One region of the Streptomyces sp. NPDC029526 genome, then DNA from elsewhere that is predicted to be linked to it. Evidence: riboswitches for the same ligand, from Rfam matches in the RefSeq annotation. Region 1 holds a riboswitch; the other holds the start of a gene.

Region 1 (7,540 bases):
CAGGGCCTGGGCGAGGACGGTCGCGGTGGTCGTACCGTCACCGGCGACGTCGTCCGTCTTCTTGGCGACTTCCTTGACCAGCTCGGCGCCGATCTTCTCGTACGGGTCCTCGAGCTCGATCTCCTTGGCGATGGAGACACCATCGTTGGTGATCGTGGGGGCGCCCCACTTCTTCTCGAGGACGACGTTGCGGCCCTTGGGGCCGAGCGTCACCTTGACGGCGTCCGCGAGCTGGTTCATGCCGCGCTCGAGGCCGCGCCGCGCCTCCTCGTCGAACGCGATGATCTTGGCCATGTGAAGTGGTCCCTCCAGGACTGGGGGTGATTCCTTCGGACCGCGCCCGCGCCCGCGACGGACGGCTCGCCGGCCTCGTGGTTCCTTGCCCCACACGGCCTGCGGGCCTCACCGACCCGGTCCTTCGTTGTCACTCTCACCTTCAGAGTGCTAACGCCAATGATTAGCACTCGACCCCTCCGAGTGCAAGGCGCTCCCGCGAAGCGGGCCCGTCGGAGGGTCGGGGCGCGCGGGCGTGCCCGCAGGCGCGGTCCGGGACGGGGGGAGGTGTCTCCCGGGCACCACGGCACGAGGGCCGACGGGGCCCGTGTGCTGGGAGGACGGCGGAGGACGGCGGTGCGGAGGCACCCCGGGCGGGGGGTGGCACGGGGGTGGTACGGGGGGCGCGGCGACACCCCGTACGGCCCCTCGCGCGCGTGGGCGCGAAGGAGAGGAAGGCGCGCTCTCAGCGGTCGGCGAACACGGGTGTACGGCGCCGCCGGGACGGGGAGCGCGGGCGGCCCGGGCGCACGGCCGGCCGCCCCCTTGCGGAGGCGCCGGCGCACGGCGAAGGGCCCGCACCCCGGGAGGTGCGGGCCCCTCGTCAGCAGAAGCTGCTTGCGGCTGGTAGCGCGTTCAGGCGGTGACGCGAACCATGTCGGCCTGCGGGCCCTTCTGGCCCTGCGAGATCTCGAATTCGACCCGCTGGCCCTCTTCAAGGGTGCGGTACCCGTCCATCTGGATGGCGCTGTAGTGGACGAAAACATCCGCACCACCGTCGACCGCGATGAAGCCGTACCCCTTCTCCGCGTTGAACCACTTGACGGTGCCCTGAGCCATGCCTAACTCCCCTATTACTGGCCCTTGCACAGATCCACACTTCGCGGACCCGGGTCAGACCTCACCCCCCATTGGAGTGGGGGCGTGCGCCGGAACGCGTCGACCGCGGCTGAATGTATCTGTCCAACTGCCGTCTGCAACAGGTCAATCGGACGAGAAATCTGGACGCCGCCGGTCCGGAATGTTGTGCAACTTCGCCCGAATTCAGGGCAAACCGGGTCACGCAAACGCCACAAAAGCCGCGAAAGGCGCACAGACTTTGGCTACTTATCGTCGGGCGAGCGGCAGGAATTCACGGTTCCCGATCGAGGGACCGGGGCCGCGTTCCCCAACCCTATCGCGTTCAATCCCATGGAATTGCCCCCTCCGCTTCTCTCACGGAGGGGGCAACGAGTTCCACGCTGGGTAACCGAAGTTACCCACGGTAATGATCAGGCCGGATCAGCCGCCGGCGACCGCCGGAATGATCGAGACGCCGGCGCCGTCCGGCGTCGCCGTCTCCAGGCCCTGCTCGAAGCGCACGTCGTCGTCGTTGACGTAGACGTTGACGAAGCGGCGCAGCTTGCCCTGGTCGTCCAGGACGCGGGCGGCGATGCCCGTGTGGTTCTTCTCCAGGTCCTCGATGACCTCGGCGAGGGTCGTCCCCTCGGCGTTCACCTGGGCCTGCCCACCGGTGTAGGTGCGCAGGATGGTCGGGATGCGGACGGTCACGCTCATGCGAGGCCAGCCTCTCGGAAGGAGTCCAGGGTGGGGCGGATGGTGGCGGTCACGCCGGTCCCGGCGACCGCGTCGAGGGTCTTCAGGCCGTCGCCGGTGTTGAGGACGACGGTGGTCAGCGAGGGATCCAGCAGGCCGCTCTCGACCAGCTTGCGGGTGACGCCGACGGTCACCCCGCCCGCCGTCTCCGCGAAGATGCCCTCGGTGCGCGCGAGCAGCTTGATCGCGTCCACGACCTGCTCGTCGGTGACGTCCTCCACGGCGCCGCCGGTGCGGCGGGCGATGTCCAGGACGTAGGGGCCGTCGGCGGGGTTGCCGATGGCGAGCGACTTGGCGATGGTGTCCGGCTTCTGCGGGCGGACCACGTCGTGCCCGGCCTTGAAGGCGGCTGAGACCGGGGAGCAGCCCTCCGCCTGCGCGCCGAAGATCTTGTAGGGGCGGTCCTCCACCAGCCCCAGGTCGATCAGCTCCCGCAGCCCCTTGTCGATCTTCGTGAGCTGGGAGCCCGAGGCGATCGGGACGACGATCTGGTCCGGCAGCCGCCAGCCGAGCTGCTCGCAGATCTCGTAGGCGAGCGTCTTGGAGCCCTCGGCGTAGTAGGGGCGCAGGTTGACGTTGACGAAGCCCCAGCCCTCGCCGGCCGGGTCGCCGATCAGTTCGGAGCAGAAGCGGTTGACGTCGTCGTAGTTGCCCTCGATGCCGACCAGTTCGCCGCCGTAGACGGCGGCCATGACGACCTTGCCCTGCTCCAGGTCGTGCGGGATGAACACGCAGGAGCGGAAGCCGGCCCGGGCGGCGGCGGCGCCGACGGCACCGGCCAGGTTGCCGGTGGAGGAGCAGGACAGGGTGGTGAAGCCGAAGGCGCGGGCGGCCTCCAGGGCCTGGGCGACGACCCGGTCCTTGAAGGAGTGCGTCGGGTTGCCCGAGTCGTCCTTGACGTACAGACCGCCGGTGACGCCGAGTTCACGGGCCAGGTTGTCCGCCTTGACCAGCGGGGTCCAGCCCGGGTTGAGGTTCGGCTTGCCGGCCACGTCCGCGGGGACGGGCAGCAGCGGCGCGTAGCGCCAGATGTTCGCGGGTCCCGCCTCGATGCGCCGGCGCAGTTCCCCGGCCTCGTAGGACGAGAAGTCGTAGGCGATCTCCAGCGGGCCGAAACACTCCTGGCAGGCGAAGACGGGTCCGAGCGGGACGCGGTGGCCGCACTCGCGGCAGGACAGCGCGGCGGCGGGACCCAGGTCGACGGCGGGGGAGGAACCGGCGGAACCGGCAGAGTCGGCGTTGCTTGCAACGGTCTGCACAGCCATGTGAGGCGAGGCCCTTTCTCCTCATCTTCCTCACGACGCATCTCGCCGTGAGACGGATTTGGCACCTTCCCTAGCCGGGAGCCTCGCCACGTCCGTGTGACAAGAACCGACTGGAGGGTTGCCGGGGCTTCAACGGGCCGTATCCCTCTGCCCCTCTGGATGAGCGGTGTTCAGTTGTCGCGCGGGACCCCGGCATGCGGGGACCGTGCGCGTTGTTCAAGACTGTAACCGACGCCCCGGGCGATTGAGACAGTCGTCCGAAGCGCGAGATGGATCACAGGACCGGACCGGAGTGAGGAGCCGCAGACCGTGCTGGAAGAAGTCGAGCGCTGGCTGATCGACCGGTCCTGGTCCGTGGCCGACCGCCCCCCGCACGCGCTCCTGGCCGCGAAGCGCGCCTCGGGACAGACGGTGAGCGTGGTGCTGCCGGCGCTCGACGAGGAGGCCACCGTCGGCGACATCGTGGCGGTGATCCGGCACGACCTGATGCTCCAGGTGCCGCTGGTCGACGAGGTCGTCGTGATCGACTCCGGCTCGACGGACGGCACCGCAGCGGCCGCCGCGGCGGCGGGCGCCACCGTGGTCCACCGGGACGCGATCCTGCCCCGCATCCCCGCCGTGCCCGGCAAGGGCGAGGTGCTCTGGCGCTCCCTGCTGGTCACCCGGGGCGACATCGTCTGCTTCGTCGACGCGGACCTGCGCGACTTCTCCTCCGACTTCGTCACCGGCATCGTCGGTCCGCTGCTCACCGAGCCGGACGTGCAGCTGGTCAAGGCCATGTACGACCGCCCCCTGGGCGCCGCCGCCGGGCAGGGCGGCCGGGTCACCGAGCTGATGGCGCGCCCGCTGCTCAACATGCACTGGCCGCAGCTCGCCGGTTTCGTCCAGCCGCTCGGCGGTGAGTACGCGGCCCGCCGCTCGCTGCTGGAGCAGCTGCCCTTCCCGGTCGGCTACGGGGTCGAGCTCGGCATGCTGGTCGACGCCCTGCACCTGGCCGGGCTGGACGCCCTCGCCCAGGTCGACGTCGGCGTGCGCAAGCACCGCCACCAGGACGGGCGGGCCCTCGGCCGGATGGCCGCCGCCATCTACCGCACCGCCCAGCTCCGCCTGGCCCGCGGCCACCTGATCCGGCCCGCCCTCACCCAGTTCGAGCGCTCCGACGAGGGCTTCGAGCCGCGCACCTACTCCGTCGACACCGAGGAACGCCCGCCCATGCGGGAGATCGCCGAGTACCAGGCCCGGCGGGTGGCCTGAGCGCGTCCCGGCGACGTTTGAGGTTCCGGGGGCCGGGCTAGGTTGGTGCGTATGGCTTCCACGCATGCTGCTCAGGCTGGTCAGGGTGCCCAGGTGCTGGTCGCGTCGAACCGCGGGCCCGTGTCGTACACGGTGGACGAGGACGGTTCGCTGCGCGCCAAACGGGGCGGCGGCGGACTGGTGTCCGGGCTGTCCGCGATCGGCTCGGACGCGGACGCCCTGTGGGTCTGCTCGGCCCTGTCCGACGGCGACCGCGAGGCCGTGCGGCGCGGCGTCGGCGAGGACGGCGTGCGGATGCTGGACATCCCGGCCGACGTGCACGCCGACGCCTACAACGGCATCGCGAACTCGGTGCTGTGGTTCGTGCACCACATGCTCTACCAGACCCCGCTGGAACCCGTCTTCGACGCGGAGTTCCGCCGCCAGTGGGCGTCCTACGAGACCTACAACCGGGCCTTCGCCGAAGCGCTCGCCGAGGAGGCCGCCGAGGGCGCGGCCGTCGTGGTGCAGGACTACCACCTGACGCTCGTCCCCGGCATGCTCCGCGAGCTCCGCCCCGACCTGCGCATCGGCCACTTCTCGCACACCCCGTGGGCCCCGCCGGAGTACTTCCGGATGCTGCCCGACGACATCGCCGCCCAGGTGCTCGGCGGCATGCTGGGCGCGGACCGGCTCGGGTTCCTCACCCGGCGCTGGGCGGACGCCTTCACCGCCTGCTGCGAGCAGTTCGCGGGCGGCCTCGGCGACACCCGCGTGGGCGTGCACGGCCTCGGCGCCGACGCGGACTTCCTGCGCGCCCGCTCCCACGAGCCGGACGTCGAGGAGCGGATGGCCGCGCTGCGCGAGGAGATCGGCACCGCGCCCGACGGCACCCCGCGCCGCACCATCGTCCGGGTGGACCGCACCGAGCTGTCGAAGAACATCGTGCGCGGCCTGCTCGCCTACCGGCAGCTCCTCGACGACCACCCCGACTGGCGCGAGCGGGTCGTGCACGTCGCCTTCGCCTACCCCTCCCGCCAGGACCTCGCCGTGTACCGCGACTACACCGCCGAGGTGCAGCGGGTCGCCGAGGAGATCAACGACCGGTACGGCACGCCCGGCTGGCGTCCGGTCGTGCTGCACGTCAAGGACGACTTCGCCCGCTCGCTGGCCGCCTACCGGCTGGCGGACGTGGCCCTGGTCAACCCCGTGCGGGACGGCATGAACCTGGTCGCCAAGGAGGTGCCGGTGGTCTCCGACCGCGGCTGCGCGCTGGTGCTGAGCCGGGAGGCGGGGGCGCACGAGGAGCTGGGCGAGGACGCCATCACCGTCAACCCCTACGACGTGACCGGGACCGCCCGCGCCCTGCACGAGGCCCTGACGATGGGCCCGGCCCAGCGCACCGAGCACAGCAAGCGCCTGGCCGCGGCGGCGACCGCGCTGCCGCCCGCCCAGTGGTTCGTCGACCAGCTGGACGCCCTGCGGGGGCAGGACCCCGCCTGATCCTGGTACCGATCCGCCGCCGCGGGCGCGGGGGTGCCGGACGCCGGGTGCCCGGAGTCGGGTGCCGGACGTCGGGTGCCCGCCGGGCACGGCCGGTGCGGCCTGGTAGGGCCTGGTAGGGCCTGGTAGGGCCTGGTGCGGCCGGGGCTCCCCCGGGGACGGTCCGGCCGGTCTGCGGGCCGCCGCGCTGTGGCCGCTCCGGTCCGCGGGCGGTGTCCGGCCGGACCCGCGCGCCGACGACCGGCCAGGCGTGCGTGCCCGCGTGGCACCGGGTGGCCGGGCACGCGTGGCACCGGGCGTCCGGGCATGCGTGGCACCGGGCGGACGTGGATAGGTTGGCCGTATGGGCAGCCACACCGCATCCACGGATCCGCATGCCGTCCCCGACCTTCCGACGCCCGTCACCCGGGCCGGGCGCGAAGGGCTCGACGCCCTGCTCGCCCGGCCGGGCGAGGCGCTGATCGGCCTCGACTTCGACGGCACCCTCGCGCCGATCGTGCCCGACCCGGACCGGGCGCGGGCCCACCCCGACGCCGTCCCGGCGCTGACCGCGCTCGCCCCGAAGGTGGCCTCCGTCGCGGTGATCACCGGCCGGCCGCCCGCCGTCGCGGTCCGCAACGGCGGGTTCGCGGGAGTCGCCGGGCTGGAACACTTGGTCGTCCTCGGCCACTACGGCGCCGAGCGCTGGGACGCCGCCACCGACACCGTCACGGCGCCCGAACCGCACCCCGGGGTGGCCGCCGTGCGCGCGGAGCTGCCCGGGCTGCTGGAAGGGCTGGACGCGGCACAGGGCGCCCGGGTCGAGGAGAAGGGCCGGGCGGTCGCCGTCCACACCCGGCGGGCCGTCGCACCGCAGGCCGCCTTCGAGGCCCTGCGCGAGCCGCTGACGGACCTGGCGACCCGGCACGGACTGATCGTGGAGCCGGGCCGGATGGTGCTGGAGCTGCGCCCGCCGGGCATGGACAAGGGCGTCGCCCTCCGGGAGCACGCGCGGGAGACCGGCGTTGGGTGCGTCCTCTACGCGGGCGACGACCTCGGCGACCTCCCGGCCTTCGCGGCGGTGGACGAGCTCCGCTCCGACGGGGTCCCCGGGCTGCTGGTGTGCAGCGGCAGCGACGAGGTGCCCGAGCTGCGCGACCGCGCGGACCTGGTGGTGGACGGCCCGGCGGGCCTGGTGGACCTGCTGACCGCGCTGGCCGGGCACATGAAGTGACGGCGTACGCGAAGTGAGCGGTCGCGCGGTGCACATGGAGTGAACGGTTCCGTGAGGTGCCGTTCGCTGAATGAGGGTCGGGCGGGGTGCCGGCCGGTCCGGCGGGACGACGGCCCCGCAGGGTGCCGCCCCGCAGGCTGACGGCCGCGTGGGCGGGCCCTCGCCCAGCCGTTGCGCCCCCGGCCCCGCTGCCCCCGGCCCCCGGCCCCGCTGCCCCCGGCCCCCGGCCCCCGGCTCAGCGTTCCGCGCGCCGGAAGTCCCGTATGCGGCGCAGGCGGTTGACCGTGACCGGGTCGTGGGCCAGGGCGCGGGGGTCGTCGAGGAGGGCGTTGAGCAGCTGGTAGTAGCGCACCGGTGCCAGGCCCAGGCGTTCGCGTATCGCGCGCTCCTTCGCGCCGGGGCCGGGAAAGCCACGGCGCTCCAGCGCGAGGATGTCCTGCTCGCGTCGGCCCAGTCC
Region 2 (7,540 bases), on a different contig from region 1:
GCGGCGCGGCCGGAGCCGGCCGGGACCTTGGCGGAGAGCGCCTCGCGCTGGCTGGTGCGGGTGGCGCGGTCCTCCTCCTGGGCGATCTGGGCCTTCTGCTCGGCGGTGAGGCTGTTCAGCAGCTTCTGCGCGGAGGCCAGCTTGCCCTGGACCTCCTTCTTCTTGTTGCCCAGTTCGGTGCGCGTGGAGGCGAGGTCCTTGAGCTTCTCGCCGGCCTCGGACCGCTGCTGGGCGAGTTCGCGCTGCTTCTTCTGGATCTTCTTCAGCGCGTCGACCTGCTGGGTGCTGAGCTGGTCGAGGGTGGACGCCTTGTCGAGGTAGTCGTCCGGGTCGGCGGAGAGGAACAGCTGCACCGAGGGGTCGATGCCGCCGCTGCGGTACTGGGCGCTCGCCATCGAACCGAGGCCGTCGCGCAGCTCGTTGAGCTCCTGCTGGCCGCGGGCGACGTTGTCCTGGATGGTGGAGATCTCCTTCTGGAGCTTCTCCTGCTTCTCCTTGGCGCCGTTGTACTTCTCGGTGGCCTGCTCCGCCTGCTCGTAGAGCTTGTCGACCTTGGCCTTCACCTCGTCCTTGCTCGGCTTCTCGCTGGGCGCGGCGTTGGCGGCCTGCGAGCTGAGGACGACGGCAGCGGCGGCAGCGGTGGTGAGCACGGTCACACGTGCGCGGTTCGGCTGCTTGGGACGACGGTGGGACGCCACGGAGGCGAGCTCCTTCTTCCTCCAGCCGCCTACCGACACGCCGGTGGGCGGGGGCCTCCGCCGTCGCCACCCCATGTGAACGATCACCCGAGCGGAGGTTCGAGGCCCGACCCTAGTGATTCTCTTGTGATCAGTTCAAATCCCTGGACCCGAAATCTCCGTCACAGCGCGTTTCTTTGCCATGAACTCACGTGCAGTGATATGGAGCTGACGCTACGTTGCGTGACGATCCCGCCAATTCGGGCAATCGGCGGGTACGTTGCGGTTGGGCCTTACGGTCCTGATGGGGCGTAGGGGCGGTTAACGCCCCTTGGGCCCACCGGGTCCCGCGGGGTCTCGCGGGCCGCTCCCGGTGCGCACCGGCCGGAGGGCTACGCCTTGGTGAAGCGCTTCAGGAGCACCGCGGAGGCCACCGGGCGGGCGCCGACGCGGGCCACCCCGTCGGCGACCTCGCGGTCGGTGGAGACGACGATGACCGGCCGGCCCGGCGGCTCGGCGCGCACCAGCTGGCGGATCAGCTCGTCGGCGGTGACGCCCGGCTTGGAGAACAGCACCCGCACCCCGCGCGGCGGGGCCAGCAGCACCGGCGCGGCCAGTTCGGCGCCGTCGAAGACACAGGTCACCTCGGCGCCGGTCTGCGCGGCGACCTGGGCGAGCTGGCCCAGCAGCCGCAACCGCTGCTTCTCCAGCGGCATCTGGGGATAGCCGGTCTTGGTGACGTTGTAGCCGTCGACCACGAGATGGGCCTGCGGCAGCGCCAGCAACTGGTCGAGGATCGCCGGGTCGTCCTCGGACAGCGCGCGGGCGGCGATGTCCTTGGGGGTCATCCGGCCGGGCTCCACCGCGTCCACGGTCTCGGCGGGCCGCACGGACACCGGGGGCAGGGCCAGTTCGCGCCGGAGCCCCTGGGCGGCGTCCAGGACGGTGTCCAGCAGCAGGCGCACCCGCATGTCCTCGACGCTGCGTCCTTCGCGGGCCGCGCGGCGGGCGGCCTCCAGGGCGGCCTCCGTCTCACCGAGGCGCCCTTTGATCCGCCGGGTCTCGCTCTCCGCGGCCGACACCTGCGCATGGCTGTCGGAACGGACCGTCTCCAGCTCCGCCTGCACTTTGCGCAGGGCCGCCTGACCCCGTTTGACGTCGCTGAGCGCGGACCGCAGCTTGCGGTGCAGCGACTCGGCCTCTTTGCGCGCCGCGTCCAGTTCCGAGCGCAGCCGCTCGGTCTCGGTACGGGTGTGCTCGCGAGCGCGCGCGAGCTCGGCGCGCAGCCGCTCCAGCTCGGCCCGGTTCTCCTCGTCGGCGCGTTCGGCGTCGGCGCGCTGGGCCTCCTCGCCGGCCGCGGCGACCAGCTTCACCCATCCGGGCGGGCGCAGCACGTAGGCCGCGGCCGCCACGTCCAGGGGGTCGGCGGCCGCGGGCGGGGAGCCGGAGTCCAGGGCGCCGGTCAGTTCCGGCTGCGCCTGCCTGAGCTTCTCGCCGATGCGCTGCCGGAACAGCGGGTCGGTCTCCAGGGCGGAGGCCATCGCGTTCCCGGCGAACTTGACGCGGCGGTTCGGCGTGAACCGCGCGTACTGGCGCAGCTGGGCGGGCAGCTCGGCGACGGTCAGGCCGCCGAAGCCGTCCGAGACGATCTGGACGACCCGGCGGCGCACGCCGTCGGGCAGCGGACGGTCGAGCACCTCAGCGGCGCCGTCCTGCGGCCCCCCGCCCGTGGTCTCCACCATCCGTCACACCCCATCGCCTTGCCGCCCCGCGTACGGGGTCACCGTCAGCGGGGCCGTCCCCCGCCGACGACGTCGCGCGAGCGGGAGGGACCCCCTTCGCTCAGGAACCGGCATCCGGCCTGTCCACGAGTTCCACCTGGTCCACGGCGTTGCACCAGCGGCACCGCACCGACTCGATGGTCTCACTGAGCACCTCGCGCTCCTCGACCTTCGGCTCCCCGGCCAGGTCGAGGTGGACGTACTCGACGACCTTCGAGGAGCGGGTCACGTCGAAGCGCGTGAGGTTGCCGCAGAGGGTGCAGCGCCACCGCGTGGCGGCGGTCGGCAGGGGAACCGTCATCGTGGCTGTTCGCCTTCCTTCCGGTCTCGGGGCGCGCCGGGCGCCCCGGGTGGGTCAGGGTCGTAACCCTACGGCCTGGCGGGTCCGCGCCGCCCGCCCGTCCACGGCGGCGAGGCGGTCCGCGCGGGTGCGTCCCGTTACGTCATGCTCTGTGTCCATGGTCCCCCACTGGAGAGCACCCCTCGCGCGGGCGGTCCGGCGGCCGTCGGCGCCGGTGACCCACACCCTGGTCGTCGTCTGCTGCGTGGTCTTCCTGATCGGCCCGGCCTCGGGCCTGAACCCGGTCCACGGGACGGGCGAGGAGCTGCTCGCCGTGCAACGGGCGTACTTCCGGCAGTGGGGGGTGATCCCCGCAGACCTGTTCGACGGGTCCTTCCGCGCGGTCCTGACACCGGCCACCGCCCTCTTCGTGCACGGCAGCTGGGTGCACCTGCTGGGCAACATGCTGTTCCTCCACGTCTTCGGCACGATGACCGAGGCACGGATGGGCCCCCTGCGCTTCACCCTGTTCTACGTCTGCTGCGGCTACCTCGCCCTGCTCGGCTACGCCGTCGCCCACCCGGACTCGGAACAGTCCCTGGTGGGGGCCTCGGGGGCGATCTCGGCGGTGCTCGGCGCGTTCCTGTTCCTGTTCCCCCGCGCCCGGGTGACCAGTCTCCTGCCGTTCCTGCTCTTCCTGCCGGTCCGCCTCCCCGCCTGGGTGGTGCTGCCGTTCTGGGCGGCCCTGCAGTGGCTGGGGGCGGGGCGGGCCTCCGACGGGCCGGGGGTCGCCTACCTCGCGCACCTGGTGGGCTTCGGGCTGGGCCTCGGCTGCGCGTGGGTCTGCTCGGGCCGGACGACTACAGTGAAGGCGCCCCCTGCTCCGGCCCCCGAGGGAGAGAACCAGCCGTGATCACCGCGATCGTCCTCATCAAGACCAGCGTGGACCGGATCCCCGAGATCGCGGAGCGGATCGCCGCGCTGGACAGCGTCAGCGAGGTCTTCTCGGTCACCGGGACCTACGACCTGATCGCCATGGTCCGGGTCCGGGAGCACGAGGACCTGGCCGAGGTCATCCCCGGCCGGATCAGCAAGATCCCGGGCGTCGAGGGCACCGACACGCACGTGGCGTTCCGTACGTACTCCCAGCACGACCTGGAGGCGGCGTTCGCCATCGGGCTGGACAACTGAGTCACCGCCCGGCGGGACCCCCCGGACCGGCGCTCCTGGACGGGATGCCGCCGGTCCGGGACGCGGTGCCGCCTCAGGCTGCGGGGGCGTCCGGGACGCAGCGGCCGTCCACCGTGCGGTAGGTCCAGCGGGCGCCGTCCCGGACGAGTTCCCGCACGGCGCGGACGAACCGCTGCACGTGCTCGTCCGGGGTGCCCGCGCCGAAGCTGACCCGGACGGCGTGCGCGGACCGCTCCCCGGAGGCCGGGGCCCCGCACCCGCCCGGCTGCGGCGTGTCGCCGAGCAGCCTCGCGAGCAGGGGGTGGGCGCAGAACAGGCCGTCCCGGACACCGATGCCGTACTCGGCGGACAGCGCGGCGGCGAAGTGCGAGCTGTCGAAGCCGTCGACGACGAAGGACAGCACCCCGACCCGGGGGGCGTCGTCCCCGAACAGGGACAGGAACCGCACCTCGGGCACGTCGGCCAGCCCCTCGCGCACCGCGCGGACCAGCCGCCGCTCGCGGGCGACGAGGGTGTCGAACCCGGCCGCGGTGAGCGCCCGGCAGGCCGAGGCGACGGCGTGCGCGCCGATGACGTTGGGCGAACCGGCCTCGTGGCGGGCGGCGTCGGTGTGCCACCGGACGTCCACTCCCCCGTCCCCGCGCCGGACGACCCGGCGGCTCGCACCGCCGCCCGCGAGGTACGGCTCGGCCGTCCGCAGCCAGTCCGCCCGCCCGGCCAGCACCCCGGTGCCGAAGGGGGCGTACAGCTTGTGGCCCGAGAAGGCGACCCAGTCGACGTCCAGGTCCCGCACGCTCACCGGGTGGTGCGGGGCGAGCTGGGCGGCGTCCAGGACGATCCGGGCGCCGTGCGCGTGGGCGGCGGCGGCCAGTTCGCGCACCGGCCACAGCTCGCCGGTGACGTTGGAGGCGCCGGTGACGCAGACCAGCGCCGGCCCGTGCGGCGCGCGGGCGGCGAGGGCGCGCTCCAGGGTCTCGACGGCCTGCCCGGGGCTGCCGGGCGCGTCCAGGACGGTCACCTCGGAGCCCCGCCAGGGCAGCAGGGCGGCGTGGTGCTCGGTCTCGAAGACGAAGACCCGGCAGCCCTCGGGCAGCGCGCCGGCGAGCAGGTTGAGGGAGTCGGTGGTGGACCGGGTGAAGACCACCTCGTCCGCACGGCGGCAGTCGAGGAACGCGGCGACGGTCCGGCGGGCGTCCTCGAACAGCTCCGTGGAGAGCCGGGAGAGGTACCCGGCGCCGCGGTGGACGCTGCCGTAGTACGGCGCGTAGGCGGCTACGTCGTCCCAGACCTGCTGGAGGGCGGGCGCGCTGGCCGCGTGGTCGAGCGCCGCGTAGGTCACCTCGCCGCCGGTGACGAGCGGGACGGTGACGTCCCGCCCGAGGACGGGCAGCGGGGCGCGGTCCTCCGGGGCCGCGGCGGCCGCGGCGGCGGCCGGGGCGGCGGCGGCCGGGGCGGCGGCGGCCGGGGCGGCGGCGGCCGGGGCGGCGGCGGCCGGGGCGGCGGCGGCCGGGGCGGCGGCAGCGCACGCGGTGACGGGGGCGGTGGCGACGGCGGTGACGGACATGCTGAACTCCCGTAGGTGGCACGCCGGTTCCCCAGGGCGAGCAGCGGTGGCTCCAGCCCGTCGGAACGGCGGAAGGAACGGCGGAAAGCCGGAAGAGGGGCGAAGAAGGGGCGAAGAAGGGGAAAGCGAGGGGAACGCGGAGGCGGGGCGCTGCGGCCCTACTGCATTCGACGGCTCACGGGAGACTCCTCGACGACCAGGACCCCTGGCTCGCGAGGGGTCCGCGCTTGCCGTGGACCCTGCTGTCCACGGCCTGGTCCTCACCCGGGGCACCCCGCCACGGACGGAGGGTTGCCGGACAGCCGGCCGGGGCCTGATGGCTGTCACTCATGACCTGCACAGGAACGTACGGGAAGAAAACGGGGTCCCGCAACCCGGTTCCGGATCGCGGGACCCCGCACGTGCGGTGTCTCAGGCGTTGCTGACGGCCACCCACCGGTCCAGGACGCGCCGGGCCGACCCCGAGTCGATCGACTCGGCCGCCTTCTCCATCCCGGCCCGGATCTGCTCCGTGAGCGTGCCCGTGCCGGGCTCCAGCGCCACCAGCGCCGCCGCCGAGTTCAGCAGCACGGCGTCGCGCACCGGGCCGCGTTCGCCGTCCAGCAGCCGCCGGGCGACCTCCGCGTTGTAGGAGGCGTCGGCGCCGCGCAGGGCCGAGATGTCGACCAGGCCGAGGCCCACCTCGCGCGGGTCGAACACCTCCTCGGTGACCGTGCCGTCCCGGACCACCCAGACCCGGGAGGTGCCGGTCGTGGTCAGCTCGTCCAGGCCGTCGTCGCCGCGGAACACCAGCGAGGAGTGGCCGCGCCCGGCGAACACCCCGGCCATGATGGGCGCCATCCGCGCGTCGGCCACCCCGACCGCCTGCGCGGTCACCCGGGCCGGATTGGCGAGCGGGCCCAGGAAGTTGAACACCGTGCGGATGCCCAGCTGGCCGCGTGCCGCCGCCACATGGCGCAGCGCCGGGTGGAACTTCACCGCGAAGCAGAAGGTGATCCCGGCCTCCTCGGCGACCTCGGCGACCCGTCGCGGGGTCAGCTCCAGGTTGACGCCGAGCTTCTCCAGCACGTCGGAGGCGCCGGACGCGGAGGAGGCGGCCCGGTTGCCGTGCTTGACGACCTTCGCGCCGGTGCCGGCGACGACGATGGAGGACATGGTGGAGATGTTCACCGTCTTGGCGCCGTCCCCGCCGGTCCCGACGATGTCGACGGTGGCGCCCGGCACCTCGATCACGTTGGCGTGGTCGTACAGGGCGCGGACGCAGCCGGAGATCTCCTCGACGGTCTCGCCCTTGGCGCGCAGGGACACCGCGAAGCCGGCGATCTGGGCGTCGGTGGCCTCCCCGCGCATGATCAGGTCCATCGCCCAGGCGGTGTCGTCGGCCGACAGGTCACGGCCCTCCAGCAGGCCGTTCAGCAGGGCGGGCCAGGAGCGGCCCGCCGCGGTGTCGCCTCCAGCGGGGGTCACAGCGCTCATCAGCCGCTCCTGTGGTCGTCACACGCATGTCCGCCCCCCACCCTATCCAGCCCCGGACACGGCGAAGGCCCCCGTCCGCGGACCGGACGGGGGCCTTCGACCGTGGTGTGGCGACGCTTCGCTCAGCGGTGGAAGGGATCAGTGGTGGCCGTGGCCGCTGGTGATCTCCTTGTACTCCTCGGCGGTCGGCTTCGGAATCTGCGACTCCTGGCCGTAGTACGCCTTGCTGAGCTTGGCACGCAGCTTCTCGGTGGCCTTCACCTTGCGCTCGACGCCGTTCTCGTCGACCGTCGGGCCGATCTCCGCCGGCTTGTACTGCTCGTGCGCGGTGAGCGTGTGGAGCTGCTCCTGGCTGAGCGGCTCGTGCACCTCGATGAACTCACCGTGCGGCAGGCGCTTGATGATGCCGGCCTCGCGGCCGTGCAGCACCTTGTCCTTGTCCCGGCGCTGGAGGCCGAGGCAGATCCGCTTGGTGACGATGAACGCCACGACCGGGCCGAGGAAGAACCCGATGCGCACGAACCAGGTGACCGCGTTGATCGACAGGTGGAAGTGCGTGGCGACGATGTCG

Evidence for each region. Region 1 has a riboswitch for S-adenosylmethionine ahead of thrC (threonine synthase). Riboswitches for the same ligand answer to the same signal wherever they lie in the genome.
Region 2: linked by a shared signal. The riboswitch ahead of AB0F01_RS01650 (aminotransferase class V-fold PLP-dependent enzyme) and the one ahead of thrC (threonine synthase) in region 1 are both predicted to bind S-adenosylmethionine.

The regions. Positions count from the first base shown of each region.
Region 1 is NZ_JBEZWE010000022.1:18,444-25,983, forward strand. Features, by position in the region: gene groL (chaperonin GroEL) at 1-294, opposite strand, end outside; gene AB0F01_RS28500 (cold-shock protein) at 910-1,113, opposite strand; gene AB0F01_RS28505 (MoaD/ThiS family protein) at 1,555-1,830, opposite strand; gene thrC (threonine synthase) at 1,827-3,134, opposite strand; SAM riboswitch class I at 3,153-3,300, opposite strand; gene AB0F01_RS28515 (glucosyl-3-phosphoglycerate synthase) at 3,444-4,388, shown strand; gene AB0F01_RS28520 (trehalose-6-phosphate synthase) at 4,440-5,870, shown strand; gene otsB (trehalose-phosphatase) at 6,214-7,083, shown strand; gene AB0F01_RS28530 (DUF3263 domain-containing protein) at 7,319-7,540, opposite strand, start outside.
Region 2 is NZ_JBEZWE010000001.1:359,739-367,278, forward strand. Features, by position in the region: gene AB0F01_RS01625 (NlpC/P60 family protein) at 1-698, opposite strand, end outside; gene AB0F01_RS01630 (NYN domain-containing protein) at 1,070-2,419, opposite strand; gene AB0F01_RS01635 (hypothetical protein) at 2,520-2,759, opposite strand; gene AB0F01_RS01640 (rhomboid family intramembrane serine protease) at 2,917-3,651, shown strand; gene AB0F01_RS01645 (Lrp/AsnC ligand binding domain-containing protein) at 3,648-3,929, shown strand; gene AB0F01_RS01650 (aminotransferase class V-fold PLP-dependent enzyme) at 4,003-5,493, opposite strand; SAM riboswitch class IV at 5,712-5,828, opposite strand; gene trpD (anthranilate phosphoribosyltransferase) at 5,905-6,969, opposite strand; gene AB0F01_RS01660 (cytochrome bc complex cytochrome b subunit) at 7,108-7,540, opposite strand, start outside.